4 regions of the Bacillus cereus group sp. RP37 genome follow, and region 3 is predicted to be linked to each of the others. Evidence: riboswitches for the same ligand, from Rfam matches in the RefSeq annotation. Region 3 holds a riboswitch; each other region holds the start of a gene.

Region 1 (7,743 bases), 3.8 Mb from region 3:
TCTAAAGGGATTTTTACAGAAGTTTATGTAGCAGGAAATGCTCCAATACACGGTTATGTTACAAGTGTAATGAACGATTATATTGTTTTTTATAGTCCAGTTTATAAAACAGTATATATATCTTTAAAGCATTTGAAATGGTTAATTCCGTATAAAGAAAATCAAGTTCCGTATGCCCTCAATAAAAATGAACTCCCCGTGAATCCGTTAAATATTACGTTAGCTAGAACATTTGAAGAGCAGCTTATTAAAATGGCTGGAAAAATTATGGTGTTCGATTTAGGTGAGGAGTCTAATAAGATTGGAAAGATGGCGAAGATTGATGAGGGGCATATTGAAATATTAAAAGCACGTGATGCAAAAATGTATGTGAATATTCAACATGTGAAATCTGTCCATTGTCCGTAGACGAGTTGAAAGGGCTGGCTTTTTCTTTTATATGTAGAAGAAAAGGTCGAGCCTATTTGTTTAGATTGATTTGAATATGAGGGTAAAAATGAATTGAATATAAATATGTTAGCTTTATCTATGAAGAGCTAATCTTGTGCGAAATTATAAAAAATATGTACGAGCCATCTTGTAATATATTCAATTTATTTTTTGAGGGAGAACTGCTCAACTAATATATCAAAGGGGTTTTGTTTGTGGAGCAGTTTCCAAATTCGTTATCGATTACATTACTTGGTAGTGCTGGTGGAGCAGCAAAAGCAGTTTTAGCAATTTTAAATCAAGCGATAGTAAATGAAAAAGACCCGATTTATGAAGCGATAAAGAATGTTACATTTCATTTGGTTGATATAAAACAAAAAGATAGGGCTTATTATGGTGAGTTGTTTCCAAATTTGAAAAATCAATTGTTTTTATATGAAATTGACCTTCAAGATGTAGTGAAATTCAAACAACATTTGAAAGAAAAAAGCACGGGTGTTGTTATTGATGTTTCGGGGGCAGATACAATCAGAGTATTAAGTTGTTGTAATGAACTTGGAATTTGTTATATTAATTCAGCTTTGGAAAATGAGGAAGTAGATCAGGACGATAGTTTAATCGGCTTTCAGCTTACGGAAAGATATACGAGGTTTGAGAAGGAGAAAGAGAAATTTACAAATACAAAAGCAATTATAGGCTCAGGTATGAATCCAGGTGTTGTTCAATGGATGGTTGTTGAACTTATGAAGGAGCGGCCAAAAGAAAAGCCAAGAGCATGCTATATAGTAGAACATGATACGTCATTTTTGAATGATACAGCACTGATAAAGCCTCATACACTTTATGCTTCATGGGCAGTAGAGCGATTTCTAGATGAAGCGATATGGAGTTATCCGATGTATATGAGTCAGCATCGTCCTCTTTATTTTTATGAAGATGTATATGCTTCAGAGTATAAAGTAAAGTTAGGAGAGAAAGAGTTTTATGGCTGTTTAATGCCACATGAGGAAGTTTTAATTTTAGGAAAAAACTTCAATATGGAAGTGGGTTTTCTTTACCGAATTAATGAGTATACGACTAATGTAATTAGACAGAACTTAGATCAAGTAGAAGATTTATGGAATTGGAATCGTAAAGTATTTAATCCAGCCGAAGAAGAGATTGCGGGCGAGGATCTAGTAGGTGTATTACTCGTTTATGAAAATAGCGAGACATATATGTATAACGTGATGAATAGCAGTCAAGTTTTTCATAAATATAAAACGAATGCGACTTACTTCCAAGTAGGATGCGGAATTTATGCTGGCTTATGTAGTTTACTGTTCGATAACTTTAAACAAGGTGCCTATTATGTAGAGGAATTATTATTAAATACAGAAAGTAAGTACGGAGAATATTTGAATTTATATATGAATAATTTTGTAATAGGACATAATAATTTTACGGATGGCCTGCTACATGATCGGGTAAGATGGATATAAGTTGTGACGAAAAGGAAGGGGAGATCTCCTTCCTTTTCGTGTTATAAGGTTACATATTGTTCTGAAAGCAATTTCATACTTATAATTTAAGAAGATAATATGTAGAGTTTTTGTATTGATCATGAGGAGTATTTATATGAAAAAATTTAAAAGCTTGATTTATGAGGAAAGAGAAGCTTTAAAAGTATTTGTATTATTATTCTATATTATATTTTTTTTATATGACGTTATTTATTATTTTGTGTATCCGGCTATGAATATTAATGGAACAGCGGTAGGTTGGCCAGAAGGTAGCCTTGGGATAGGTGTGTATATATTTGTAATAGCATTATTTCCTATTTCGATATATCTTCAAAAAAGAGGGTATGTATATTCTGTAAAATATTTATTTTTATTTGGGTACATGTTTATCAATCTTGTTAATAATTTAATGATTTATTTGCGAACGGATAGAGCTTTTGAACATGGTAGTATGGTAGAAATGTTATTAATTTTATTTGCCCCAGTTTTTGTGAATAGAAAATATTTTTATTTAGTTTCCTTTAGTGTAATTGGAAAGTACGTACTGTTCACATTGCTATTACAAGATTTAAAAGTGGTAATTCCGCTTGTTTTATGTGTATTCTATTTCATTATTTCACATTCTTTGTTAAAACGATTTCAATCTTATGTAAGAACAGTGGTTGAAATGATGAACAATATGAAAGAGACAGAAAATTTAGCTGTCATTGGGACGATGTCTACAACAATTGCGCATGAAATTCGAAATCCATTAACGGCTTTAAAAGGATTTACGCAAATGCAAAAAGAAAGAAACCCAGCAGATACGATAAGCTATGATATTATGTTACAAGAAATTGAAAGGATAAATGGATTTGTTAGTGAATTGATGTTGTTAGGAAAGCCGAAGCCAACAAATTATGAATTGTGTAATATACGAGAAATCCTTCTATATGTTGTGCAGCTAATGGAAAGTTATGCAGCGCAATATAGAGTGCAATTTCATTTGCAAATAGAGGGGAATTTACCAGCTATAAACGGTGATGATAAACAATTAAAACAAGTGTTATTAAATATTATTAAAAATGGGATAGAATCGATGCTAGAAGGTGGAGACATTCATATCCGTGTATACGAAAAAACTGAAGGACATTTATGTATTTCTATCGAAGACCAAGGATCTGGTATAGAGAGCGAGAAGTTAGATAAAATCGGTAAAGCTTTTTACACAACGAAGGAGAATGGTACAGGACTTGGGTTAATGATTACACATAAAATTATTAAGGAGCATCAAGGAAGTATCTCCATTCAAAGTAGTGTGGGAGTAGGAACGAAAGTGGAAATTTATTTGCCAACAGTGTAGCGTAGTAAAAGAAATTATTTTTCAGAAAAGTGTTCTTGTTGTGTAAATATAAACATTTTATAAAATGTTGCAAGAAGGGTTTTTTTTTAAAAATACTTCGTTTATAATGGAGGAAAATATCGACATGAGATTGTTTTCTCATGTAACGGTTTAGTAGTGTTATGAAAAGATAAGAAGGGGTGCACGCGCATCCTTTTTTCTATGCAGATATGATGAGAGGGGTGGTATGATGGAATTAACATTAAATTCGACTGTATGTTTACACACGATTCAATTTCGAAAAGAGCAAAAGAATTATATTGTAAAAGATACAATTACAGGAGAAAAATATGAAATGCCGCCACTTTGGATTGATGCATTGGCAATGATGCGTGACGGTTTTTTATTGGGGGAAATTGAGGAGAAATTAAGAGAAGAGTATCCGGCCAAAGAAGTGGATATGCTAGCATTCACGAGGCAGCTGTTAGAGCTAGAACTTGTCGAAATGGTAGATGGAGAAGAGATAGCTTGTACAAAGAAGAAAGAGAAAGATTATTTAGCTTGGGTACGCCCTCGTGTTGAACAATTATTTCTTAATTTAAATAAAAAATATAGAAGCAAAGGTCAATGATGATCTTTGCTTTTTTTATAGACTGTGTTTAAAAAATAACAGCGAATGCTCTTGCAAAAGCACCGTCACTATCTTTAATTTTTAAAGGTGCCGCTGAGAAAAAGAAACGTTTCGTGTTAATGGCATCTAAGTTTGTTAAGTTTTCAATTAAATAAATATTATTTCCAAGTAGTATGTGATGAATCGGTGATGTTTCTGTCGTTACCTCATCAGGAGAAATAAAATCTAAACCGACCGATTTTACTTTTAATCGAACTAGTTCTGTAGCTAATTCTTCGGAAAGATAAAATGCTTCTTTCTCATAAGCTTCTGTATTCCACTTAGTAGATAGGTTGGAATGGAAAATGATAATATCACCTTCTTTTATGTCAGCATTATACAATACTTCCTTAGGTAATTTTCGCTCTTGAATATGAGTTACATCGATAAGAACGGCCTCGCCTACAAATTGATCAAGGGGTAATTGATCGATGGTTGTTGCACCTGAAATGAAATGTGCAGGAGCATCGCAATGCGTGCCAACATGAACGACAGAATGAAAATCTGTAACTTGATAGCCTGTCTCTTCAACGTTTGTAATTGCTTCTAGTTGGATTTTTGGTGTTCCAGGAAATTGAGACATATTGTTTTCAAATGTTTGTGATAGATCAATTACTTTCATTTTACATACCTCCAATATATGTTTTTCAAATAATAAAAAGCCCATCCTTCATAATCAAGAAAGATGAGCTTTACATACTAGTTGAGTATTATCTTCCAAAATGCAATGCATTTTGCAGGAATTAGCACCTATTCAGTTTGTATAAACTGAGGTTGCTGGGCTTCAAAGGGCCGGTCCCTCTGCCTCTCTTGATAAAAGGTATATTTAATTTTAAAGTTCGGAATATTTACGATATTTAAATTGTAATTCATTTCCTTTTTTTACGCAACACAAAATAGGTATTCACCCAAATAAAGTTGCTCGCATATTGTAGCTTATGTAAATAGAATGCTGCGAAGGAGTGAGTGCAGTGACAGGGAATATATTGAATTATTATGCTGGTGGAAATACAGCTAGAGGATTCCATAATTTATACGACGAGAATTTGAAAGGGCTAGATAGGTTATTTATTTTAAAAGGTGGTCCTGGAACCGGTAAATCTTCTTTAATCAAGGCAATAGGTCGTGAATGGATTGAAAAAGGATACGATATTGAATTTTTACACTGTTCTTCTGATAATAAATCGGTTGATGGTGTAATTATCCCGAAGTTAAAAGTAGGAATTGTAGATGGAACATCACCCCATGTTATTGAGCCGAAAATGCCAGGAGTTGTCGAAGAGTATATTAATTTGGGGGTTGCTTGGGATTCAGATAAATTAAGAAAGCAGAAGGTGGAAATTGAACGATTTGTTTCAGAAGCAAGCAAAGCTTTTCAAGCAGCATACGCTTGTTTTAAAGAGGCATTAATTATACATGATGCGTGGGAGAAAATATATATTAATAATATTGATTTTGATAAAGCGAATGAACTAACAGATGAGCTGATTCAGAAATTATTTACAGATAAAGGAGGGAAACAACCGCTTGTGAAACATCGCTTTTTAGGAGCAGCTACACCGAAAGGAGCAGTTGATTTTGTTCCGAATTTAACAGAAGGGTTATCACATCGTTATTTTATAAAAGGACGCCCAGGCTCTGGGAAGTCGACAATGCTCAAAAAATTAGCTAAGGCAGCAGAAGAAAAAGGATTTGAAGTGGAAGTATATCATTGTGGATTTGATCCAAATAGTCTTGATATGGTTATCGTAAGAGAATTGGGTTTTGCAATTTTTGATAGCACCGCACCACATGAATATTTTCCGAGCCGCGAAGGTGATGAAATTATAGATATGTATGCCTTGATTGTGACACCAGGGACAGATGAGAAGTATGCGACAGAAATTCGCGACGTTTCCATTCAATATAAAGCAAAAATGAATGAGGCGATGTCTTTCTTAGCAAAAGCAAAATCAGTTCGTGATAAATTAGAACGAATTTATATTGCTGCTATGGACTTTTCAAAAGTGGATGCATATAAAGAGGAGATTCAAAAAGAGTTTGAACGAATTGCGGTTAGTGTAACAGAAAAGAACAAATAGGGATTTTTGAACTGTCAGAATTTTTCTGACAGTTATTTTAGTATGTAGTAAAATGAGTAATATATTTGTCGAATTTCCAAGGAAATAATCAAAAAATGGAGATGGTAAGAAATGAGAGAGAAAATTGAGCTGGAGTTAGACAGAATTGAAAAAGAGAATGATGTAAAAATTTTATTTGCAGTAGAATCAGGGAGTCGTGCGTGGGGATTTCCATCGAAAGATAGTGATTATGATGTTAGATTCGTTTATATACACCCTGTGGAATGGTATTTATCAATTCATGATAAACGAGATGTAATTGAATATCCGATTAGTGATGATTTAGATATAAGTGGCTGGGATATTAAAAAGGCATTACAACTATTCGCAAAGTCAAATCCAGCTTTACTCGAGTGGATTCGATCACCAATTTTTTATTCGAAAAACTCTCATTTTCCAGAGCAGCTTCAACAAATGAGTGAAAAGAATTTTGATCCAAAAGCAACGATATATCATTACTTACATATGGCATCAAAAAATTATCGTGAATTTTTGCAAGGTGAGAATGTAAAGTTGAAAAAGTACTTTTATGTATTACGTCCTATTTTAGCTTGTAAATGGTTAGAAGAGAAATCGACTTTGCCTCCCGTAGAATTTGATCGGTTGATTACAGAATTATCATTAGAACGTAGCGTGTTAGATGAAATTGAAAAGTTGTTAATAAAGAAAAAAGCAGGTACTGAAGTAGATGTTGGATTGAAAATTCAGGTGCTAAATCAATTCTTAGAAGAACAAATTCATTACTATCAGCAATACGTGAAAAGGATTGAAAAGGGATTAGGGATCGATATTGAGAGTTTAAATACATTGTTTCGAGATATGCTGTTTGAAGTATATGAAAAAGAGCACAAGTGAGTTTGTGCTCTTTTTTATTTTGCAGGAATAAAAAAACAGATATAGATGCGAGAAGACCTGCGAATGAGAATAAGTAAAAATTCCACGCTAAGTCATATTGCATTGTCTACTCATTATCAACTCGTTTTAACGGTTGATCTGCTGGACCTTCCATAACATCCCCATCAATTGAAAAGCGGGAACCGTGACAAGGACAGTCCCAAGTACAATCACCATTATTCCATTCAACTTCGCAGCCGAGATGTGTACAAGTTGTATCGACAATATGTAATTTTCCATCTTTGTCCTTATAAGCACCTGCTCGTTTCCCATTAACATGTACGACAGATCCTTCACCAACTTCGAGATCTTCTGGCTTACGTAATGCGGTTTCGATCTTTCCTTCAATTAAATGTTTCGCAACATCAATGTTCTGGGAGAGGAATGTTTTTATATCTGGATTTGCATGGAAGCGTGACGGTGCATACAGTTCCTTATAGGGATTGTGGACTTTTAGAATGGAGTCCTTCAGTAAATGAGCGGCAGCAGTTCCAGTTGTCATTCCCCATTTACGATATCCAGTTGCAACGAATATATTTGGATTTCTTTCGTTAATATGTCCGATATAAGGAAGCTTATCTAGCGTGATTAAATCTTGTGCTGACCATCTATAGGGAACTTCATCTACTCCAAACGTTGCTTCCGCAAAAGAATACAGTGCTTCATAATGAAGCATCGTGTTTATTCCTTGTCCTGTTTTATGACTTTCTCCGCCAATTAAAATCAATTGTTCTCCATTTTTTGTTGTATAGCGTAAGGAACGTTTTGGATTATCAATACTTAAATACATGCCACCTGGATAATTCG
Region 2 (7,743 bases), 1.1 Mb from region 3:
TCTCCCCCATAAATAGCATTTTCAATCTGACTCAATGTATTAATAATTTTAATTTGTCCTAATGGAATTGGAAGTTCTGTATTGGTATCAAAATCACTATTCATCAAAGGACTTAGGACATGATTCTGAATCAATTCTTTATCTGTTAATCCAGACAAATATACTAAAGCTGCTTCTAATCCATCTACTGTTATTTGAAACCGCCGAATTACTAAATCAGGCGCTTGACGAAATATATTCTGAATATCAGCTATGTTTTTGGTTAAATCAGCGTCTAAGAGGGCATCTTCAATATTTTTTTCCTGAAAATGAGTATTGTCTAGTATTGGAAATGACTTAGGATTATCTCTATATTTTAAACGCCTCAAAAATTTAGCCATGATTCTCTCACTTTCTATGTACTTTTTATAGTATGTTTAGTATGCATATATTAAGAAAAAATATCCTACTAACTAGAGAGGTAACATTAGAATTATTACTATAAATTTCCGGGTGCATATTTCATAAAAATCAAGTTCAAAAATAGTCCTTTAAGTTGATGGATGTGTGGTACTACCAAGCTAGTAATGTGTTGCTCCCCCATATAAAGAAATTTTAAACATCTTAATCTACCTTTCCTTTATGTAAATATGGGAATAACGAAATTACCCCAAGGATAGCTAAACAAGCTCCAATCCATAGCGGAGATACAAAACCATATCCTTTACTGATCCCAAGACCACCAAGTGACGAACCAATAACAATACCTAGCGTAATAAAAGAACTATGAACGGTATTTATCATTATTCCATTACTAGCTGTTTTCATCACCCTCGCAACCATAGCTGGATTCAATGCTACACCAGTTAAACCAATAAAAATCGTAGAAATAACTGCAATGTATTTATTCTCTGCACTTAAAGCAAATAAAGACAACGCTATGATTAATATAATTAATCCACCCATAAGTATTTTCATTGTAAATTTATCAGCGAACTTGCCAATTATTATATTCCCAATTACCGTCGCACTACCATAGAGAGCAAGTAAATATGGAATACTTGCACTTGAAAAGCCTGTGACATTTGTAAAGATCGGAGTGAAATAACTAAATGCTGCAAACGTACCACCAATAATGAACATACTTGTTACGTACGCTGCCCAAAGATGAATATTCTTAAATCGCAGAAGTTCGTCTTTCCAATTTAATTGCTCTTTATTTGAAGATGATGGTAACAACCGTTGAATCATAAGCCCTGATACTAGCACAAGAACAGAAACAGCCCCAAAACTAATACGCCAGCCAAAAGATTGGGAAATAACGGTTGTTATAGGTAAACCTAATACAGTTGCGAACATTAAACCTGCAAGTACAATTGATGCAGCTTTTCCCCTTGAATCAGAGTGAACCAATGTCGCAGAAAAGGAAATCGCAACTCCAAAAGCTGAAGCTGAAGCAATACCAGTTATAATACGTGAAATCATCATAATATCATAGTTCCAAGCAATAGCTCCGAGCGATTGACCAATTAAAAATACGAACATTAAAAACAATAATGCTTGTTTGCTGCGCATTCGTAAGAGGATTGCAGTTAAAATGGGGCCTCCTATTACCATTGCTCCTGCATAAGCTGAAATTAAATACCCAATAGATGATACAGAAACCTGGAATGCAAGAGCAAGTTCATTCATCATACCTGCAACCATAAATTCTGATGTAGTCATACAAAAGATTGCTAAAGCTAATAAATAAATAATCGATGGCATAAAAACACTCCTTATTCATTATTGTAATGATTGGTACAAAAATAGTGCGAAAAAAGAGCGCACTAAGCGCCACAAATAGACTCTATTGTTCCTTTGATAACTTGTTCAGACAACACCCGATTTTGCATCGATAGATTAAGAACACGGAATCCGTAATAACTGCTTAAAAGCAGACTAGCTAATTCCTCAGCTGATTGCTTCTTTGAAATTTCACCTGTTTGCAATCCTTCCTCCATCACTGTTACAATTGCTTGTTTAAGAAGTTCAACATGCTTCGAGAAAATTTCTTGTACCATTAAATCGTTTTTAGCACGTTCTATACTGGCATTAATCAATAAACATCCTTTTTGATCAACATTCTGAAAGTCTTCTTTCAATGCCCATTCAAAAAAATTACTTAATCGTTCTTTAACTGGAATTGGAGTATGTAACAATTTCCTTTGTTCCTTAATCCCAATTTCATGGTAGCGTTCTAATACTTGTTTATACAGTTCATGTTTACTACCGAAAGTATTGTACAAACTTCCTTTTCCAAGTCCTGTATCACTGCATAAATCTTGTGTAGAACACCCTTCATATCCTCTTAACCAAAATGTTTTCATTGCAACATCTACAATTGAGGAATAATCAAACTCTCGAGGTCTGCCGCGTTTATTCACCCGTATCCTCCTCTCATTTTAAAGATAACATGAATAGAATACCCTTTTTGTACCACGCGGTCAATAATTTTGTTTTATTGTTACTGTAAAATAAAATTTGACTATGTTAGATTACGAATAATTAAAAATAGCCCCCTTATTCAAGTTGTCTAGCGAAAAAATCACGTTTTAATAGGCTTCTTTAGCATGCCTACCTTTCTATAAATTACTAGCTATGAAACAAGGATCGTTTCATAACTAGTAATTTACTTGATTAGCTTGATGGGTATGGCGTAGTGCCCCTATAAACAAAATCCTCCAGAAACATCTAAAATTTGCCCTGTTACCCAGCGGCTATCAGAAGAAGCAAGGAATGCTACTACATCTGCAATATCTTCAACTTGCCCTATTCGTCCGAACACAGATGAATTCGTAGCAAAATTTCGTATTTCCGGATTATCTAGCAATTTCGCATTTATATCTGTCTTCGTATATCCAGGCATAATTGTATTCACTGTTATACCTCTTTCTCCAAGATGTTTAGCTAGAGGAAGTGTCATCGTATTTAGTGCACCTTTACTTAAACCGTATGCAATGGACCCTGTAAAACCAAGTCTTACTTCAGCTGATGAAATGTTAATAACTCGCCCCTCCGCTCGTAATAACGGTAATGTTTGCTGAATTAAGAAGAACGGTGCTTTCATATTTACAGACATAATTTCATCAAAAACTTCTTCTGTCGTATTTTCAATTGTTCCTTGTGTACCTATCCCTGCATTGTTTACTAAAATATCAATCTCTGATGTACCAACTCTTATTTGTAATTCATTCTTCAATTGTTCTACTATCTTTTTGACACCATCAATTGAATTGAAATCCGCTTCAATTAAGAATGCCTTTCCTCCATTAGATTCAATCTCACTAATTGTTTCATCTGCAGCTGCTTTATTTCGGCCGTAGTGAATCGCAACTAATGCACCGTCGTTTGCTAATCTCATCGCAATCGCACGGCCAATGCCGCGACTCGCTCCTGTTACTAACGCTACTTTCCCATCAAGATTCTTCATTTTTTCCATCCTTCCTAAATTTCCGTTTAATAAAGTGAAACTTTAATCAGCCCTCACCAATCGGGCGTTTACGGGCAGTTAATGTGAGATAAATTCTATACTTATATTTTCATGCAAAAACCAATCATTTTAAATATAGATTTATAGGTAATTTAGTTCGTTTACTTATGATATTATAGTTATAATTTGTAATTTACTTTAGAAAATATAACAAGGAGGCTACACAATGCAAAACGCAGTAAAACTGGATGAAATCGATCATAAAATTATGAACTTGTTATATGAAAATGCGAGAATTTCCGTTTCAGAAATAGGACGGATCATATCCATGACGCAGCCTGCTGTAAAAGAGCGTATTAATAAACTTGAGGATCAAGGTGTTATAGCGGCTTACCGAACGAAATTTGAGCCTTCTAAAATTAATAAGAACATTCAAGCATTCATCATGTTTAAAACGAGCCAATGCTCTGATTTTATCCAATATTGTAATGCCGCTCCTGAAGTAATAGATTTATATCGAATTAGCGGGGAGTTTAATTATATGATGAAGGTCATGAGCGATTCGATGGATTCTCTCGCTACATTTTTAGACTCTTTAATGCGATTCGGATTATCATCTCCTTTAATTGTTTTAAAAAGTGAGTTTGAGGAGAAATTGTCGTTCTGATAAAGGAATAAGAGAATTGACATCTCAATGTGAAAATGAACACTTTATTTAAATTGACAGGCACCAGCTTTCCCAAAAAAGAAAAAGGAGTGGATTATCCACTCCTTTTAATCACCTACCCCTGATTCCTCTGCGCTTCTCTAAACTCCTCCTTCACCTTCTCTAACAACCCTTCTTCTGTAATTAATCGATACGCTGTATTCGCTAATGCTTTTGCGGATGTAATTAATGCTTTGTCTCCTAGTTCTGAACGTGCTGCTTCTCTAAATTCATTCGTATGTGCAATTAAGTCGTCTGGGCCGATTTTGATGTACGGGTGAATGGTCGGTACGACTTGACTTACGTTCCCTGCGTCTGTTGAACCAATGCCAAATCTTTCTTTACGGTTTACATCTTCACCTTGTAATTCTAGTTCTTCAGCTACAACGTCATTAAATGTTTTTGTTACGAGTAGTTCATCGATTTCATTTTGGAATTGATGAATTTTTACTTTTGTGCCTGTTGCTAATGCTGCTCCCTGTGCGATATTTCTTACTTTTTCTGTTACTTCTGCACATCTTTTTCTCGTTGCTGCACGGATGAAGAACCTTGCTGCTGCGTAGTCTGGAATAATATTCGGCGCTTTTCCGCCCTCAGTAATCACGCCATGAATTTTCACATCTGACGGAAGTTGTTGGCGAAGTGCGTTAATACTGTTGTACAGCTGGATGATCGCATCTAATGCGTTAATTCCTTCTTCTGGTGAAGCTGCGGCATGAGCTGTTTTTCCGTAAAAATGAAAATCAAGTGGATCGACTGCTAGTGAAGGACTCGTTGTCGCTGTCTTTCCGCTCGGATGAATCATAAGCGCCGCATCAATGTTTTTGAATAGACCTGCCTTTACATAACTCGCTTTTGCACTACCATTTGGTCCTCCTTCTTCAGCTGGAGTACCAAACACGACAACTTCCCCGCCAATTTCTTCAAGCGTCTCTGATAATGCGATTGCTGCCGCAACACTAATTGTTCCGATTAAATTGTGACCACACGCATGACCAAGTCCTGGTAAAGCATCATACTCAGCTAAAAATGCGATGACTGGTCCTTGTTTCCCTGAACTTTTTCGCGCGATAAAACCTGTTTCATGTCCAGCAATATTGTGCTGCAACTGGAATCCTGCACTCCCTAGCAATAAACTCAACGTTCTTGATGCATAAAACTCTTGATTACCAATCTCCGGATTCGCATGAATATCGTGACTTGTTTCTATGTACTTTTCCTTATTTCTTTCTATACTCTCTTCAATTGTTTTTCTTTGTGACGTTACTCCTGTCGCTCCCATTTTTCTTCCTCCTTTTATTTTCACGTAAAAAAGCCTCTTTCTAAAAGATAGAAAGAGGCTTCTGTATATACAGTCAAAATGAGCTTCTTTCTTATCTTTCAAGTTACCTTGCTGGAATTGGCACAGTATTCATAACGAATCCGCTGCCGAGGTATCATAGGGCCAGTCCCTCCACCTCTCGTGATAAGAATTTTCATAAAATTATATTAAATTATTTTCATTCTAAGTTCATTCCAAATAAAAGTCAAGGAATTCCTATCCGAATTTACCGAATATCTAAAAATCCTTTTAATACACCGATTGTTTCTGGTGCTTGTAATCTTGCACATACGTATGGAAATTCCGTACTACCTTCAAATATCATTTGTGATGTGAGCGGTGCGCCTGCCCAAAAGATTTCATCATCGATTACGATAAACGGGAATGCTTTATTTTGCCTTTGTAACTTTACATTTTTTAATGGAACTGGTCCATCACTATACACTGTTATTTGCGCATTTGTACGCATTAACGCTTGCCATACTCGCTTATCCACTTGTTTTGTGCTTGGAAGTGAAATAATAATTTTTCGTTTTGCGGCTAAAATATCTTTCAATAGTCCTTTCGGCTCTTCAAGATTCATTTCCATAAACCAACGTAAACGTTTCGAAATTTTCCGTTCCCACAATTGTCTTGATGTCGTACGATCATACACATCTCCGTGTCGTTCTATATGAGCTGTTAATTGTGATAACGCTTGTTTTCTCGATAAGTTTTTACGCATATAATGGCAATCTGATAATTGAATGAACTTCCCTCTCGCTCTCGTTACTGCAACGTTGACGAGGCGATGGTTTTTATGGTCAAAGAATAACACGCCAGGTCGTTCTTGCGGATAACTATCAACCGTATCAAAAATCATCATATCTCTTTCAGACCCTTGAAACTTATGAACCGTCGCCGCTAAAACTGGTATGTTTTGATATTTCGTTCTCTGCAACATTTCTCTCATACACGTTGATAAAAAGCGGGATTGTGCCCTGTAAGGTGTAACAACACCAATCGATTGAACACCATCTAACAGCCCGATTAACATCATTTGCATCGCTACTAAACCAGACATAATATTAAAACGAGAACCAGAAGCAGCGTCTTTTAAAGAAAATGCTCCCATTAAGCTCGTATCAAATAAAACACTTGCCTCATTTGCGAACGGTTGCAATCGCGCAAGTTCTTTACGTTCTGAAACAGACGGATGATCGTATACTCTATTTTTATAAATAAATGAGTTTGTAAACTTCGATATATCCGCATGCATACGTCTTTGTTCCTGCAGCATAAAGAGGTTTGGATGTGCCTCTGATTTATTTACAGTATCAACAATCCCAGCATGATAAAACATATCTTCGCCGAGCCATTTTCGAACGAGTTCATGGTTTGCCATCGCAATCGGAGGTAACTGTAAAAAGTCACCACAAACGACGATGCGTTTTCCAAGTGAAGCTGCTAATGCAATTTGCGGAACATAGGCCATACTTACTTCATCTACGACAACTAAATCAAATGTACGCTCATAAATAAGTGAATCAATGGCACATTTCGATAAAGTTGCGCCGATTACTTTCGCATTTTCAATGTATTCTTTTTCTACTTCTTTAATTTTCGCTTTTTGCTTTCGAAGATCACTTTCAATCTCTTGTATACGCTTCTTATCAGCAGAAGTCGCTTTATATGATAAAATCTTTTCACGAAGATCTTGGCGTGTTTCCTCTAAATAAAGTCTTTCCTCACCCCATGATCCGTTCGTCGTTTCAACTAACTTCGACGTAAGTAATGTTTCATGATTTCGTATATGTTCATGTTGACTATAACCGTAACGAACAATTTCGCCAGGTGTCCATTTCTTTTTCTTCTCAATTTGCTTCGTTACTTCACTCATTAATACGTCCACTGCCGCATTACTATGAGCTAATACAAGTACCGATTTTCCTTTTTGATAATGCGCCGAAATAATACGTGATAAATTGTAAGACTTCCCTGTTCCAGGCGGTCCCCACACGTACGTTGTCGGATTGTAAAACGAACGATACGCCAATTCATTTTTCGGATTTTTCATCTTCTCAATATGTTTCGGACTGCTCGTCCCATCAACAAGACGCTTTATACGATTACGTTTCAGCTTATCTTTATGAGCTTCTTTTAGTCGCTCTTGTAGTTGCTCTAACAATTGCCACGGTTCACTGTATAAAACAGCTTCTCGTATTTCACCTTGTATATAATCATTTAATTTCAGTTCTATTTCTAATCCATGTACAGATAATACTT
Region 3 (7,743 bases):
TATGGTCTCTCATAAACTCCGGACCAGTCGCACAGTTTAACCCAACCGATAACGGCTTCATATGTTCTATCGATAAGTAAAAAGCCTCAATTGTTTGCCCAGCCAGAGTCGTTCCCATCGGTTCAATCGTTCCCGAAATCATAATAGGAACAATTGTATTTAGTTCATCAAAAGCTGCTTGAATTCCAATATAAGCTGCCTTCACATTACGCATATCTTGACTCGTCTCAACGAGTAATACATCAACTTCTCCATTCAATAATCCTCTTGCCTGCCGTGTATAGGCTTCAATTAATTCTTCAAACGTCACACCACCAGTAACACTAATCGCTTTCGTTGTCGGCCCCATTGCTCCCGCAACATATACTTCCTTCCCGCTTTCTATAACAGCTTGCTTTGCTAAACGTGCTGCTTTCTCATTTAGTTCCTCATCTAAATGAGACAACTCATAATCATTTAATACAATATTCGTCGCCCCAAATGTATTTGTTTCAATAATATCCGCACCAGCTTCAATATAAGCTTTATGAATCTTTAAAATGACATCAGGCCTTGTTTCTACTAAATATTCATTACAGCCTTCGTACTCTTCTCCTCCGAAATCTTCCGCAGTTAAGTCCTCTTGCTGGATCATTGTCCCCATTGCACCATCTAATATTAAGATGTTATTTTGTAATTTTTCTTCTATACGTTTCATCAATTAATACCTTCTTTCACTTCTTGCTTTTCTCTCACATATTTAACAAGGTGTTCTGTAATTTCATATTTTAGAAATGGTGTAATAAGATAAATGCCGTTAAAATATTTCATCGCCGCATCAATTAGTTCTTGTGAAATGCGAATTCCTTCCTCAATTGCTGCCTCTTTCGTTTCATGTCCATCCATTCTCTCCCTTATTTCTTCAGGTAGCGTAATTCCTGGCACCTCAAAATGAAGAAAATCTGCATTCCGTTTACTTATTAATGGCATAATCCCAATAAAAAGCGGTTGTTCCAAATGTTTTGTCGCTTCATACACTTCTTCCATTAACGCGACATCGTAAATCGGCTGAGTTAAGAAATATTCTGCTCCAGCATCTATTTTCCGTTCCATTCGCTTAACCGCTGCTTTTAAATGTCTTACATGCGGGTTAAACGCACCTCCCACTGAAAATCTTGTTGCTGGACCTATTGATTTCCCTAAAATAGAGCGCCCATCATTCATTTCTTTAATCATTTTAATGAGCTCAATAGAGGACAAATCATATACAGAAGTGGCACCTGGAAAATCACCAACACGTGCTGGATCACCAGTTAAAGCTAACACTTCTTCCATACCTAACGCTGATAGGCCTAGTAAATGAGATTGTAGTCCGATGACGTTATGATCTCTACACGTTAAATGCGTCAATACTGGAATATCATGCTTCGTTAATAATGCTCCCATTGCCATATTCGAGATGCGAGGCGATGCTAATGAATTATCTGCTAGAGTAATAGCATCTGCTCCAGCTCTTTTCAATGCTCTTGCGCCTTCAAAAAACCGCTGCGTATCTAACGTTTTCGGTGGATCTAATTCCACTACTACTGTCGTTTGTTTTTTTGCTTTCTCTGCTAAAGTGACATGAGCTTTTGAACGTTTCTCATGTGTATGAACTACTTTTGGTCTTTGAATCGTATCCTTTTCTATTACAGGCGTAACATTTAGAGTAGCACGTTTCATACTTTCAATATGTTCTGGAGTCGTGCCACAACAACCACCCAATAACCGAATACCTTGCTCAATAAATTTCGGTGTCATCGCTTCGAAATAAGCCGGACTTCCTTCATATACGTAACGTCCCTCCACATAATTTGGAAGACCTGCATTTGGATATGCTGACAAGTAGCCATTTTGAGGAATCGATATCATTTTAAAAGCTTCCGTCATATGAAGTGGCCCTAGTTGGCAGTTCAATCCAACAACATTTGCACCGTAATCTAATAGCTGTTTTAATATTTCATTTACATCATTTCCATTTTGAGTCGTACCTGCCTCATGTAACGCTAATTGAGCTACAATTGGAATATTCGTTTGTTTTCGTAACACCTGAACAGCATGAAGTAATTCAAACTCATCATAGAAAGTCTCTAATAGCAGTCCATCAACCTGTTCTTCTAATAATGCACTTGCCTGTTCCAACAACATAAATTCTCGCTCCATATCAGTTGTCGTAACAGCTCCGATATGTTTCATACCGCCAATTGTTCCTAAAATTGCATTTTTGTCGGTAACAGATGCTTTCGCCAGTTTTACTGCCGCTCTATTAATTTCAGTAACTTGATTTTCTAAACCATACATACGTAATTTTGCTTCATTTGCTCCGTACGTATTTGTTTGAATCACATCTGCCCCAGCAGCTACATATTGCTTATGAATCGATATAATTAAATCTGGATCAGATATATTCAATTCTTCAAAACTACTTTGCAAACCATGTGAATGTAATAACGTCCCAACCGCACCGTCACCTATTACAATTCCTTTTGACAATAAATCTAGTAATTTCACAAATCTCCCTCATTTCTATCAATATAAAAACCCCCTCTTCACTTTGAAGAGGGGGACATAATCGTTCCTCCTCTTATTATGCAAAACATTCGTTTTGCAGGTATTAGCACCGTTTCAAACATTTCGTTTGAAGGTTGCCGGGTTTCACAGGGCCTTTCCCTCCACCGCTCTCAATAAGAGTTGTCTTTATTATTTTATTTATGTAGCTAAAAGGAAATGCGTTCCCCTTTTAACAATGTTTGCTAATTTTTTAATAAATTTAGCACGCACAAATGCAAAAGTCAATGACACTTGCGGAAAAATAAAAATTATTTAAAATAAAGTTGCAATTCAATTATCTTTTGTTGTAAAGTTAAAAACATAATAAAATTTCATACGAACATTCTTATCTAGAGAGGTAGAGGGACTGGCCCTACGACGCCTCAGCAACCATTAACATTTGTTAATAAGGTGCTAATTCCAGCAAATTGTGAAAGATTTGACAGATGAGAAGAAGACTCTATTCAAACCGAAAGCCTTCTTCTTAGAAGGCTTTTTTTATTTTACATTCACTTAATTGTTAATTTAAAAGGGAGGAATTTTCACATGTCAACTATCGAAACAAAACTAGCACAAATCGGAAACCGGAGCGAAACTACAACAGGAACTGTTAATCCACCTGTTTATTTCTCAACTGCTTATCGTCATGAAGGAATTGGCAAATCTACTGGCTTTGACTACTCACGAACTGGCAATCCAACTCGCGGCCTTTTAGAACAGGCAATCGCAGATTTAGAATACGGTGAACAAGGTTATGCCTGTAGTTCAGGGATGGCAGCTGTTCTCCTTGTCCTTTCCCTATTCCGTTCCGGAGATGAACTTATTGTATCCGAAGATTTATACGGGGGCACTTATCGATTATTTTCTGAGCACGAAAAAAAGTGGAACGTTCGATGTAGATACGTAAATACACAATCTATTAAACAAATTGAGCAGTCTATCACAATTGAAACAAAGGCTATTTTCATAGAAACTCCGACTAATCCATTAATGCAAGTTACTGATATTGCCGCTGTCGCAACTGTAGCGAAAAGACACGGACTACTTCTTATTGTAGACAACACATTCTACACACCTTATATACAGCAACCATTAACAGAAGGTGCTGACATTGTACTTCATAGCGCAACAAAATATTTAGGAGGACATAACGATGTCCTAAGCGGACTTGTCGTTGCAAAAGGTAAGGAACTTTGTGAGGAAATCGCTCATTATCATAATGCCTCTGGTGCGGTCTTAAGCCCATTTGACTCATGGCTATTAATTCGTGGTATGAAAACGTTAGCGCTTCGTATGAGACAACATGAAGAAAATGCAAAAGCAGTTGTCGCTTATTTAAATGATGAAGACGGGGTGACAGATGTATTTTATCCTGGAAGAGGCGGCATGATCTCATTTCGTCTGAAAGATGAAACATGGATCAATCCATTCTTACAATCTTTATCCTTAATTACATTCGCTGAAAGTCTTGGTGGTGTTGAAAGTTTAATGACATATCCAGCAACGCAAACACACGCTGATATTCCTGAAGAAATCAGAACAGCAAACGGTGTATGTAATCGTCTTCTGCGATTTTCCGTTGGCATTGAAAATAGTAACGATTTAATTCAAGACTTACAGCAAGCCATTAAACTTGTAAAAGAAGGTGTAAGAATATGAGTTATTCTATAGATACACTCTTACTGCACAACCAATATAAACATGACTCGCAAACAGGAGCTGTTAACGTTCCCATCTATAATACATCAACATTCCACCAGTTTGATATAGATACGTTCGGAAAATATGACTATAGCCGATCTGGTAATCCAACTCGTGAAGCTCTTGAAGATATCATTGCTTTATTAGAAGGCGGAACAAAAGGATTTGCCTTCGCATCAGGGATTGCAGCGATTTCTACTGCATTCCTCCTTCTTTCACAAGGTGATCACGTACTCATTTCAGAAGACGTATACGGAGGCACTTATCGAATTATAACTGAAGTTCTCTCCCGTTACGGTGTTTCCCATACATTTATTGATATGACTAATTTAGAAGAAATAAAGCAAAACATTAAGCCAAATACAAAACTCTTTTATGTGGAAACACCCTCTAATCCGCTTTTAAAAGTGACAGATATTCGTGCTGTTTCTAAACTTGCAAAATCTATTGACGCCCTTACTTTTGTTGATAATACATTTTTGACACCACTATTCCAGAAGCCACTTGACCTTGGCGCCGATGTCGTTCTTCATAGTGCCACAAAATTCATTGCTGGTCATAGTGATGTTACTGCCGGATTAGCGGTTGTAAAAGATGCCGAACTCGCTCAAAAACTTGGATTTTTACAAAATGCATTCGGCGCTATTTTAGGCCCTCAAGATTGTTCTCTCGTGCTTCGTGGTCTAAAAACATTGCATGTACGTCTTGAGCATTCAGCTGCAAACGCCAATAAAATTGCACACTATTTACAAGAGCACGCTAAAGTTCAAAATGTCTATTATCCTGGCTTACAATCACATCTTGGATTTAATATTCAACAATCTCAAGCTACATCAGCCGGAGCTGTCCTATCTTTCACTTTACAATCAGAAGACGCACTCCGCCAATTTCTATCAAAAGTAAAATTACCTGTCTTTGCGGTTAGTTTAGGTGCTGTCGAATCGATTCTTTCCTACCCAGCTAAAATGTCACATGCAGCATTGTCACAAGAAGCTCGTGATGAAAGAGGGATTTCTAATTCATTACTTCGGTTATCCGTCGGCCTTGAAAATGTTGACGATTTAATATCCGATTTTGAAAATGCCCTTTCTTATGTAGAAGAACCTGTAAATGCATAGAGAGAATAGAAGATATGAAATTAAGTTATCATATCTTCTTTTTTATGCTGTTAAGTATATTTTTCACTTTTCGTATAGTTCATAAAAAACGACAGAGCACCATCTATTTCCAAGTAATGAATTAATTGATATATTAAGAAGTAAAAAAGGGGCAAAAATAATGGATACTTGTGCAGATGTTTTAATCGTTATCGATTTACAAAATGGAGTATGTTATAGCGAAGAGCATTTATTTGATTTACAAAATTTACTTACAAAAGTAAATAAAAGAATTTCTTCATACAGAAAAACAAATAAACCAATTCTTTTCGTTCAACATTGCGATGATGATTTAGTACCCGAAAAAGAACTTTGGGCTATTCATGCTGATTTAGATGTTCAAGAACAAGATTTTTTTGTAAGAAAAACACATGCCAATTCATTTTATAAAACAAACTTAAAAGAGATTTTAGATCAATTATCTGTACATCGTATTGAGTTTTGTGGTGCCCAAACAGAGTACTGCATGGATGCTACAATTAAATTTGCCCATGGACTAGGATACGAAAACTTCATGGTACAGAAAACAACCTCTACGTTACATAATCCATTTATGTCCGCAAAAGAGACAATTGATTTTTATGAGAATATATGGAACCGTAGATTTTTAAAGTTGATGAACGATGAATGCTAGAATACATAACTAATGACTTGGCAATTCTAAGATTTATCAGCTATACTCAAACATTTCATTTTCACCATAAAGGAGCTGATTACATTCAGCTTCTTTTCTTTTAACCTGTTTTATATTCTATATATATCATTATAATTCCTTTGTCATATTATTTTAAAAATTTTGTATATTCATTTGAAAGAATAAGAAAATCATGGTAAGATTGTGTTACAAATATATCTATATCTTTCAATTTTTAAAACGCATCTAAATTTTCACCCAAAAATGTCATTTTACAAAACCGTGCTAAATCATCTACTTTATTTACATCAGGGTCTCTTTTCTTACAATTTCTTTACTTTAGGACTTTTTTTCTGCAACAACTGTTTTCTTTTCTTTGATTTTTTGGTATGTATAGTATGGTATAACAGCTCACACGGAGGTGGAAAAGAACATGTTAGAAACCTTTCAAAAAGAAATTGAACTATATGAAAGCAATGCAGAATTATTGAAAGTACTTGCTCATCCTGTTCGCTTATGTATTGTAAAAGGATTAATTGAACGTGGTCCAAGCAATGTTTCTACAATGTACACTGGCTTAAACATGCCACAATCTACAATTTCACAGCATTTAGCAAAGTTAAAAAGCGCTAAAATCGTTTCAAGTGAAAGAAAAGGATTGGAAATCTATTACAAAGTAGAAAACGAGACAATTATTCAACTCGTTCGCGTATTATTAGGTTAGGGACTCATAAACAGAGAAAAAAGGACGTATTTTATATTTTTCATCTCATATCTTTAATATAAATATATATCATGAGAGGAAATATATGATGCTACATAAGTCGTATTAAAAAACAAGACACAGAAATATGCTGTGTCTTGTTTTTTTATAGTTTCAAATACCGATCTAAGTGTAACTGTTGCATATGTTTCGTATGTATAACAACATCAAATGCACTCCCTAATCCTCCGCTCAAAATCATCGAACGAACTGCACGATTTTGTTTTTGAGTTTCAGAAAAAGGATTCCTATCCTGATGATCGGTAAGCTGATCTAATATTCCTGCTGCTAACAAAAACTCAGCTTGCTTCTTATGCCATACTGTCTGCATACCTTGCAGGCTAAACATCTCTTTTAGTTCGTCCCAATGAATATGAGTAGTAAGATCCATTTCACCTGGATGTGCTAAAGGATTACGGATTAACTTATGCTCATAATACCCTCGTAAGCTTCCTTCTTGATGTGCAGGATGCATCCATTCTTCTTTTGTGTATCCATAATCAACTGTAATACATACACCTCGTTGAAACCATTTCGCAATTTCTTTTATATATTCTTCCATCGCAATCGACACTTCAAAACGCTGACCTTCAACAAGGTGAATATTATATTTCAATAAGTATCGACCGATGCTTTTATGTAACGGTCTACATACTTCTGCAAGTTTCCCCTCTTCTGTGTATGTAACACGTACTTCATACAATATTCCATTTCTCTTCTGAATTACTTCAACAGGAAATGCATCAAATAACTCATTCGAAAAAAGAATTCCTTCGAATGATTCCCCCATTTCACTATGCGACGTATAATATGCCACATTAGAAAACGAACAAAGATTTTTCTGCTGTAATTTTCTATGAAAAGGGCTCATTTCAATCAATGAATAGTTTAAATCAATAAAGGTTTCTGGAGACAATTGC
Region 4 (7,743 bases), 1.1 Mb from region 3:
TTACTTTTACTACTTTTGATCTCATATCAAAACCCCTTTTAGCCCTTATAGATTGTCCATAATTATACCAAACGCAATTTTGAAAAGCGATTTTCACACCTTATCTATTATGTTGTTTCCCTATGTACTAATTCTGGCAATAACTCTACGTGCTTTACATCTATTTTCTCATCATTAATCTTTTCATATAATAATTCAAATGCCTTCACGCCTACATTTTTACTAGAATGTGAAATCGTCGTAATGCCTAAAATATCTGCCACATCTTGATCATCACAGCCGATAATCGTAATATCTTCTGGAATACGAATTCCTTGTTTTTTCGCCTCTGTTACCATACCCGCTGCAATATGGTTGCAAGATACAAGAAACGCCGTCGGTTTTACAGACATACGAGCCCATTCTCTGACTACATTACGCCCATCTTCCACCGTAAAACAGCCCTTAAACTTCCAGGCCTCTATCGGTGTTATAGCAACCTGTTGAAGCGAATCCTCATATGCTTGTTTTCTTCTCTGACTATTAATACTATTATTTCTTCCAATACAATACCCAATACTTGTATGGCCAGCATCTATTAAGCTCTTCATCCCGCGCGAAAAGACTTTATAGTAATCAATATGCACACTCGAAATGAAATTCGATTCTATTTCTTCACACATAACAATTGGACCAAATTTCGTATATTCTTCAAGCTTTTCCTTACTATTTGCCCGGGAACATATAATAACCCCATCAAGCTTTTTCATTTTTAACATATTCAAAATTTCTAATTCTCTTTCCTCACTATAATTCGTCTGACAAAGCATCATATTATAATTATTTTTTGCTGTTTCCTTTGATATTCCCTCGATAATAGCGCTATAATATTGATCATTTACGTGCGGTAATAAAACGCCAATGACATTCGTTTTTCCTTTCACTAAATGAATTGCATTCACATTTTGCGTATAATTTAATTCTTCTATAATTGCTAAAATTTCTTTTCGTTTCTGTTCATTCACATATGGATGATTATTCAGTACACGTGAAACAGTTGAAACAGATACCCCAGCAAGTTCAGCAATCTTTCTTATATTCGTCATCTCATTTTCCCCTTCTCGCAAAAATTCTCCCTTGACCTGGTAAGCTTTCCACAATATATCCTTTCCTAGCAAATACATTTTGAAAGGATATACAACTATGCTTCGATTCAAATTAGAATATATATTTTTCATTGGTGGTCTACTTATTCTCGCCATCGGTATTAATATGATGACGACAATTACTTCCTTTGGACTTAGCCCTTATGATTCCTTCTTTATTGCACTATATCAAAATTTTGGGATAAGTATCGGTTTTTGGATTTTCATGATTAATTTTGCATTTACACTTATCGTACTCTTTTGGAATAAAAAACAAATAACAATTGGTACAATTGTGACGATGGTTCTTATTTCGCTTTTTGTTGATTGGATTGGTTCCATTACAACTATTATGGACGCTATCCGCTCTCTTCCAAAATATATAACACTTATTTGTGGAAATCTATTTGTTGGAGCTGGAATCGGTCTTTACGTCTCTACAAACCTTTGCGCGGCGCCTCAAGAAGCTTTCGTTTTAACCGTTGCTGAGAAAAAGAAGTGGACGTTTAGAAGAACAGAAATTTCATTAGCGTTTTTATTTTTAACATTAAGCTTTTTATTGGATGGACCTATCTATTTTGGAACAATCATCTTATCCTTTACAACAGGCTGGATTATCCAAGCATTTATTCAAATTGGCACGCAGATTTTAAATAGAAAAAAACCTATTAAGCAAGCTGCTTAATAGGTTTTTTATTAGAGGAGATACTACTTAGCATCCCCTTCAATTCGATAGTTTGCTTTCAAACAATCTATTTCTTCATACCCTTGCAATGTATGTAGAATGTACTCGTAATCAGCAAGAGACGCACGATGCGTTACAATTACAATTTCAGCTTTTCCTTTCTCTTCAAGCGGCATTTGAATTATCTTTTCAAAACTAACACCACGCTCAGAGAACAATGAAGTAATTTTTGCAAATACACCAATTTCATCTTTTACATGAAGTCTTAAAAACTTCTTCACAACAATTTCGTCTGGCTCTTTTAATACCTTTTTATACTGCGGGGATACCGCACTATTTCCGTTTACACCTAATCGAATATTTTGCATTACAGCTACTAAATCTGAAACAACAGCTGTTGCTGTTGGTAAACTTCCTGCACCTGGTCCATAAAACATCGTTTCCCCGACCGCTTCACCGTACACATATACAGCGTTATATTCATTTTGCACGGCCGCAAGAGGATGTGTATTTGGAAGTAGCGTCGGTTCAACTGTAACCTCTAATTTTTCACCATCCCGCTTCGCAAGACCGATTAATTTAATCGTGTATCCTAAACTCTTACTGTATTCAATATCTTCCTCTGTAATAGAAGTAATCCCTTTTACCTTCACATCTCCAAGCTCTACATTTGTAGAGAAACCAAGGGTAGCCAAAATTGTCATTTTTCTTGCCGCATCTAAACCTTCCACATCTGATGTTGGATCTGCTTCTGCAAATCCAAGTTGCTGAGCTTCTTTTAACACGTCGTTATATGCTCTCCCTTCATCTGACATTTTCGTCAAAATAAAATTTGTCGTTCCATTTACAATTCCCATTACTTTCGTAATAAGATCGGAAGAAAGTCCTTCTACGATACTTCGTAAAATCGGAATCCCTCCAGCTACACTTGCTTCATAAAACAAATCAGCTTTATTATCTTTTGCTACCGCTAAGAGTTCCGCACCATGTAACGCCATTAAATCTTTATTGGCAGTCACAACATGCTTCCCACTTTGTAAAGCTTGCAAAATATATACTTTTGCATCATCAATGCCACCCATCACTTCAATGACAACGTCAATATTCGGATTATCTAAAATTTCATTTGCATCTTGTGTTAATAGAGTAGAAGGTACCTCTACCTCTCTCTCTTTTTCAATATTTTGTACTAGTACTTTCGTTACTTTTACAGGACAACCTACTTGGTGTATAAGTCGCTCTTGATGATCTGTAATGATACGAACTACACCACTACCAACTGTCCCAAGACCTAATAAACCAACTTGAATTTCTTTCATAATACTGTCCACCCCTCAAAAATTGTGTTTAGATGAAATTATATGAGTAAAAAATCTGAAAAACAATGTTTTTTGAACATTCGGAAAAATATAAGCTGATCTTTACAAAGAAAACGTTACCACGTGTTACACAATCTTTTTATAGTACATAAGGGGTTTCTTGATACACGTAATAATTCAGCCAATTAGAGAATAATAGATTCCCATGGCTCCTCCACCTTACAAGTGGTTTCTCATTTGGATTATTATGCTTAAAATAATTTTTCGGCACATCAATATTTAACCCTTTTTGGCGGTCCCGTTCATATTCTTGCTTTAACGTATCACAACTATATTCACTATGCCCGAGCGCAAACACTTGTCTTCCTTCTTGCCCAATAACAAGGTGCACACCCGCTTCCTCAGAGTTTGCTAATAATGTTAATTCTTTCACCTCTCTAATATCACTCTCTCGTACTTCTGTATGACGAGAATGCGGGGCGAAAAACAATTCATCAAACCCTTGTAACAATTTCACATGTTGCTCACGGACTTCATGTTCAAATACACCGAACATTTTTTCCTTAAGAGGATACTTTGGAACGCCGTAATGATGATATAAACCAGCCTGTGCCCCCCAGCAAATATGAAGCGTAGATGTTACATTCTCTTTTGAATACTCCATAATACGTTTAAGCTCTTCCCAATAATCTACTTCTTCAAAAGAAAGAGTTTCAACTGGTGCTCCCGTAATAATAAGTCCATCAAATTTCTCATTCTCAATATCACGAAATGTTTTATAGAAACTCGTTAAATGTTCCTGTGCTACATTACGGGACAAATGCGATTCCATATGAAGCAAATGAACATCTAATTGCAACGGTGTGTTGCCAATTAAACGAAGTAATTGCGCCTCTGTTTCTTGCTTTGTAGGCATTAAATTTAATATAGCAATTTTCAATGCCCGGATATCTTGTGTTTCTGCTCGCTCCTTCGTCATTACAAAAATATTTTCCTTCTGCAACACTTTGCGAGCTGGTAAATCTTTATCAATTATGATCGGCATGTTCTTTGCCTCCGACTAGCGCTGCTTCTAAATCTGCAATAATATCAGAAACATCTTCTATACCGACCGATAAACGAATTAAATCTGATGTGACGCCAGCTAAACGCTGATCCTCAGCACTTAATTGTCTATGCGTTGTGCTAGCAGGATGTATGACGCAAGTTCGCGCATCAGCTACATGCGTTACGAGAGTTGCTAGTTTTACATTTGCGATAAATTCTTTCGCTGCTTCTAATCCCCCTTTAATGCCGAATGTTAAAACACCACTAGCACCTTTCTTCAAATACGTTTGTGCTAACGAGTAATTTTCATTACTATCTAATCCCGGATAATTCACCCATTCAATACGTTCATGGTTAGCAAGCCACTTAGCAACTGCGAGAGCATTTTCACTATGACGCTCCATTCTTAAATGCAGCGTTTCTAAGCCGATATTGCTAATATACGCATTGAATGGGCTCATACAGTTTCCGTAGTCTCTTAATAATTGAACACGTGCCTTCACAATATAAGCTGCTGCACCAAAATTTTGAACGTAACTTACGCCGTGATAACTTGGATCCGGTTCAACAAGTTCAGGATATTTCCCATTTGTCCAATCGAAGTTCCCTCCGTCAATAACAATGCCACCTAAAGAACTTGCATGACCATCAATATATTTCGTCGTAGAATGAACGATAATATTTGCTCCATGTTCAAATGCTTGGCATAAATAAGGAGTTGCTAATGTATTATCCACGATAAAAGGTACTTCCAACTCTTTCGCTGCATCTGAAAATTCTTTGAAATTTAGAACATTCATCGCTGGATTTCCTAACGATTCTGCATAAACAAGTTTCGTCTTATCATTAGCAAGGGCCACAATTTCATCAGCAGTTAAATTCGGATTAAAGAACGTAACATCAATACCAAGCTTACGCAAACTCACTCCAAATAAATTAAACGTTCCGCCATAAACTGTTGAAGAACAAAGCAAGTGGTCTCCGCTACTACAAATATTTAAAACGGCAAGCATAATAGCAGCCTGCCCAGAAGCCGTTGCAACAGCTCCTACACCACCCTCTAAATCCGCTAACTTTTGCTCAAATGCAGCTAAAGTAGGATTTCCAATACGCGTGTAGATATATCCTTCTGCCTCTAAATTAAATAGCGCCGCTAAATCATCCGAAGTATCGTATTTATACGTTGTACTTTGATAAAGCGGTAAAACACGCGGTTCACCATTCTTTGGTGTATAGCCACCTTGCACACAAATTGTTCCTTTTCCCCATGATTCTCCCATCTCTCATTCTCCTTTCTTTTATACAAAATAAAAAAACTGCTCCTTTCCTGAAAACAAGAAAGGAGCAGTTTGAAAACACGCTCTAAAGGCTCTTTCTTATCTTTCAGGATTATTACCTGCAGGATTTGGCACAATTCCGTTATACGGCTGTTGCCAAGGTTTCATCGGGCCTGTCCCTCCACCTTTTCTTGATAAGACTATGCAATTACCGTTGATTTTATAGCAATAATTTCCTAATGTCAATTGGTTTTTCTGAATGTTCAAAATTAATTACAAATAAGTTTACATGCATAACAAAAGAAATATATTCCATATTCATTTGAAAAAGACCTTTTAAAACCCCCGATTAATATATAGAATTAAATACGTAGTTTAACTGTATACATTCCAAATTCTCACGAGACCTCAATATATTGAATAAGCCAACCTCTCAAAAAGATACTATACATATTCATCTCATTTCGCAGTAGTATATTTAATCCTTTCGACATTAAAACTTACATAACGGAGGTATCACATGACAAATACAAAAGACATGCACTATATGCTCGTCCTATACGGCATTCTTTTAGGCTCTATAGTAGGAGCAACAGTCTGGTTATTTTTAGTTACAATAAATATCGGCATTCACTTTATTTGGGGATACTTACCTACTATTTTCTCTTCTCCCGCTTATTACACTATTTGTGTAACAACTATCGGTGGGATTCTCGTTGGTTTAACCCAAAAATACTTCGGCACATATCCACGTCTTATGCCGGAAGTAATGGGTGAATATAAAAAAACAGGTAGAATTGAATACCGTTTTGTACATAAAGCTACTTTAACTGCGATTATCGTTTTAATATTTGGAGCTAGCTTAGGTCCCGAAGCAGCACTTGTTGGAATTATCGGTGGACTTTGTACATGGGTAGGCGATCGCTTTACATTCGCCTTAAAAGGAATGAATGAACTAACAGAGGTTGGAATCGGTGCTACTTTAAGTGTAATTTTTAACGCGCCATTATTCGGTTATTTAGCTCCAAATGAAAATGAGGGTGAGCAAATTAACGAATTTTCTAAAGGAAAAAAAGCAATTGTATATTTAGCTACCACTTTCGCTGGTTTTTCCGTTTATTTATTACTTAGTAAATTTGATAATCGTGGATCCTTTATCGTTGATTTTGGGGAGGGTTCCCTATCTCTTAATGAATGGATTGCCTTTCTACCACTTGCTAGTATTGGTGCTATAGTTGGATTCTTTTATTTCAAATTAGAATTCACATTAGAGAAATTAATCCATCCCTTAAAAGAATATAAACTATCACTTGGAATTATCGGTGGTATTTTATTAGGAATTACAGGAACTTTTCTCCCGTACACGTTATTCTCCGGAGAACATCAATTAAAAGATTTAGTCGTTGAATGGAGCCATTTATCCTTCTGGGTACTACTTCTTTCAGGGATTTTAAAATTATGTATTACTGCTGTTTGTTTAAATACAGGTTGGCGTGGCGGGCATATTTTCCCGATTATATTTGCTGGATCTAGTATCGGATATGCTATAGCTTCCATTATCCCTATAGATCCAATCGCTTCGGTAGCCATCGTAACAACAGCAATTTCAAGCTATGCATTAAGAAAACCAATTGCTATAACATTACTATTGCTCATGTTTTTCCCGCTCAACTTACTATTCCCGATGCTTGGAGCGGCAGCGATTGGTAATGCATTTCCACTTCCTAAAAACAACGAAACTACAAGCTAATACAAATAGGCAGTAGGGACAAAAGTTCCACTGCCTATTTTCATTACACACGCTGCTTCAATATTGCATATAACTCTTCAAAATTTTGTACTTCATATGTTGGCACAATCTCGCTATTATTTGATTTCTTTTCTGGATTAAACCAACAAGTGTCAATTCCCGCTACATATCCACCTTTAATATCAGCGCTTAACGAATCCCCAATAATGAGCCCTTCTTCAGGAGCAAAATTAGGAATTCGTTCAAAAACATAATCAAAATACTCTTTCATCGGCTTTTGGAATCCTGTATCTTCGGAAACGAAAACATCTTGAAACAAGGTATGTAATCCTGCATTACGTAAACGTTTATCTTGCGTCTTAGAAATACCATTTGTCACTATATATAAATCGTACTCACTTTGAATTTGACTTATAAATTCAAACGCGCCTTGTATAAGTTGATTCCCTTCTTCTAAGTAACTGCGATAATTATTTTCGAATAATATCCCATCTACTTCTTCCCCGTATTCTTTAAACAAAATCGAAAACCGTGTATTTAC

What was found. A riboswitch is a leader RNA that binds a small molecule or an ion and turns the genes downstream of it on or off. The one in region 3 is predicted to bind S-adenosylmethionine.
Positions count from the first base shown of each region.
Region 1: linked by a shared signal. The riboswitch ahead of QCI44_RS26250 (cyclase family protein) and the one ahead of QCI44_RS06190 (bifunctional homocysteine S-methyltransferase/methylenetetrahydrofolate reductase) in region 3 are both predicted to bind S-adenosylmethionine.
Region 2: linked by a shared signal. The riboswitch ahead of QCI44_RS12225 (M20 family metallopeptidase) and the one ahead of QCI44_RS06190 (bifunctional homocysteine S-methyltransferase/methylenetetrahydrofolate reductase) in region 3 are both predicted to bind S-adenosylmethionine.
Region 4: linked by a shared signal. The riboswitch ahead of QCI44_RS00435 (bifunctional O-acetylhomoserine aminocarboxypropyltransferase/cysteine synthase) and the one ahead of QCI44_RS06190 (bifunctional homocysteine S-methyltransferase/methylenetetrahydrofolate reductase) in region 3 are both predicted to bind S-adenosylmethionine.

Region 1 covers NZ_JARVHP010000001.1:4,991,274-4,999,016, reverse strand. The annotation lists gene QCI44_RS26270 (LSm family protein) at 1-408, shown strand, start outside; gene QCI44_RS26265 (S-adenosylmethionine decarboxylase related protein) at 645-1,910, shown strand; gene QCI44_RS26260 (ATP-binding protein) at 2,047-3,273, shown strand; gene QCI44_RS26255 (hypothetical protein) at 3,503-3,883, shown strand; gene QCI44_RS26250 (cyclase family protein) at 3,912-4,544, opposite strand; SAM riboswitch class I at 4,630-4,742, opposite strand; gene QCI44_RS26245 (PRK06851 family protein) at 4,894-6,003, shown strand; gene QCI44_RS26240 (nucleotidyltransferase domain-containing protein) at 6,115-6,897, shown strand; gene QCI44_RS26235 (FAD-dependent oxidoreductase) at 7,004-7,743, opposite strand, start outside.
Region 2 covers NZ_JARVHP010000001.1:2,293,134-2,300,876, reverse strand. The annotation lists gene QCI44_RS12250 (spore germination protein) at 1-380, opposite strand, end outside; gene QCI44_RS12245 (MFS transporter) at 604-1,746, opposite strand; gene QCI44_RS12240 (TetR/AcrR family transcriptional regulator) at 1,809-2,405, opposite strand; gene QCI44_RS12235 (SDR family oxidoreductase) at 2,687-3,451, opposite strand; gene QCI44_RS12230 (Lrp/AsnC family transcriptional regulator) at 3,678-4,118, shown strand; gene QCI44_RS12225 (M20 family metallopeptidase) at 4,234-5,439, opposite strand; SAM riboswitch class I at 5,528-5,629, opposite strand; gene QCI44_RS12220 (AAA domain-containing protein) at 5,705-7,743, opposite strand, start outside.
Region 3 covers NZ_JARVHP010000001.1:1,164,407-1,172,149, reverse strand. The annotation lists gene metH (methionine synthase) at 1-697, opposite strand, end outside; gene QCI44_RS06190 (bifunctional homocysteine S-methyltransferase/methylenetetrahydrofolate reductase) at 697-2,529, opposite strand; SAM riboswitch class I at 2,600-2,709, opposite strand; SAM riboswitch class I at 2,912-3,021, shown strand; gene metI (cystathionine gamma-synthase/O-acetylhomoserine thiolyase) at 3,115-4,227, shown strand; gene metC (cystathionine beta-lyase) at 4,224-5,387, shown strand; gene QCI44_RS06175 (cysteine hydrolase family protein) at 5,548-6,060, shown strand; gene QCI44_RS06170 (ArsR/SmtB family transcription factor) at 6,494-6,784, shown strand; gene QCI44_RS06165 (class I SAM-dependent methyltransferase) at 6,930-7,743, opposite strand, start outside.
Region 4 covers NZ_JARVHP010000001.1:89,135-96,877, reverse strand. The annotation lists gene QCI44_RS00460 (SGNH/GDSL hydrolase family protein) at 1-97, opposite strand, end outside; gene QCI44_RS00455 (LacI family DNA-binding transcriptional regulator) at 108-1,085, opposite strand; gene QCI44_RS00450 (YczE/YyaS/YitT family protein) at 1,183-1,809, shown strand; gene QCI44_RS00445 (homoserine dehydrogenase) at 1,833-3,128, opposite strand; gene metA (homoserine O-acetyltransferase MetA) at 3,268-4,173, opposite strand; gene QCI44_RS00435 (bifunctional O-acetylhomoserine aminocarboxypropyltransferase/cysteine synthase) at 4,157-5,455, opposite strand; SAM riboswitch class I at 5,549-5,653, opposite strand; gene QCI44_RS00430 (chloride channel protein) at 5,973-7,202, shown strand; gene QCI44_RS00425 (YjjG family noncanonical pyrimidine nucleotidase) at 7,246-7,743, opposite strand, start outside.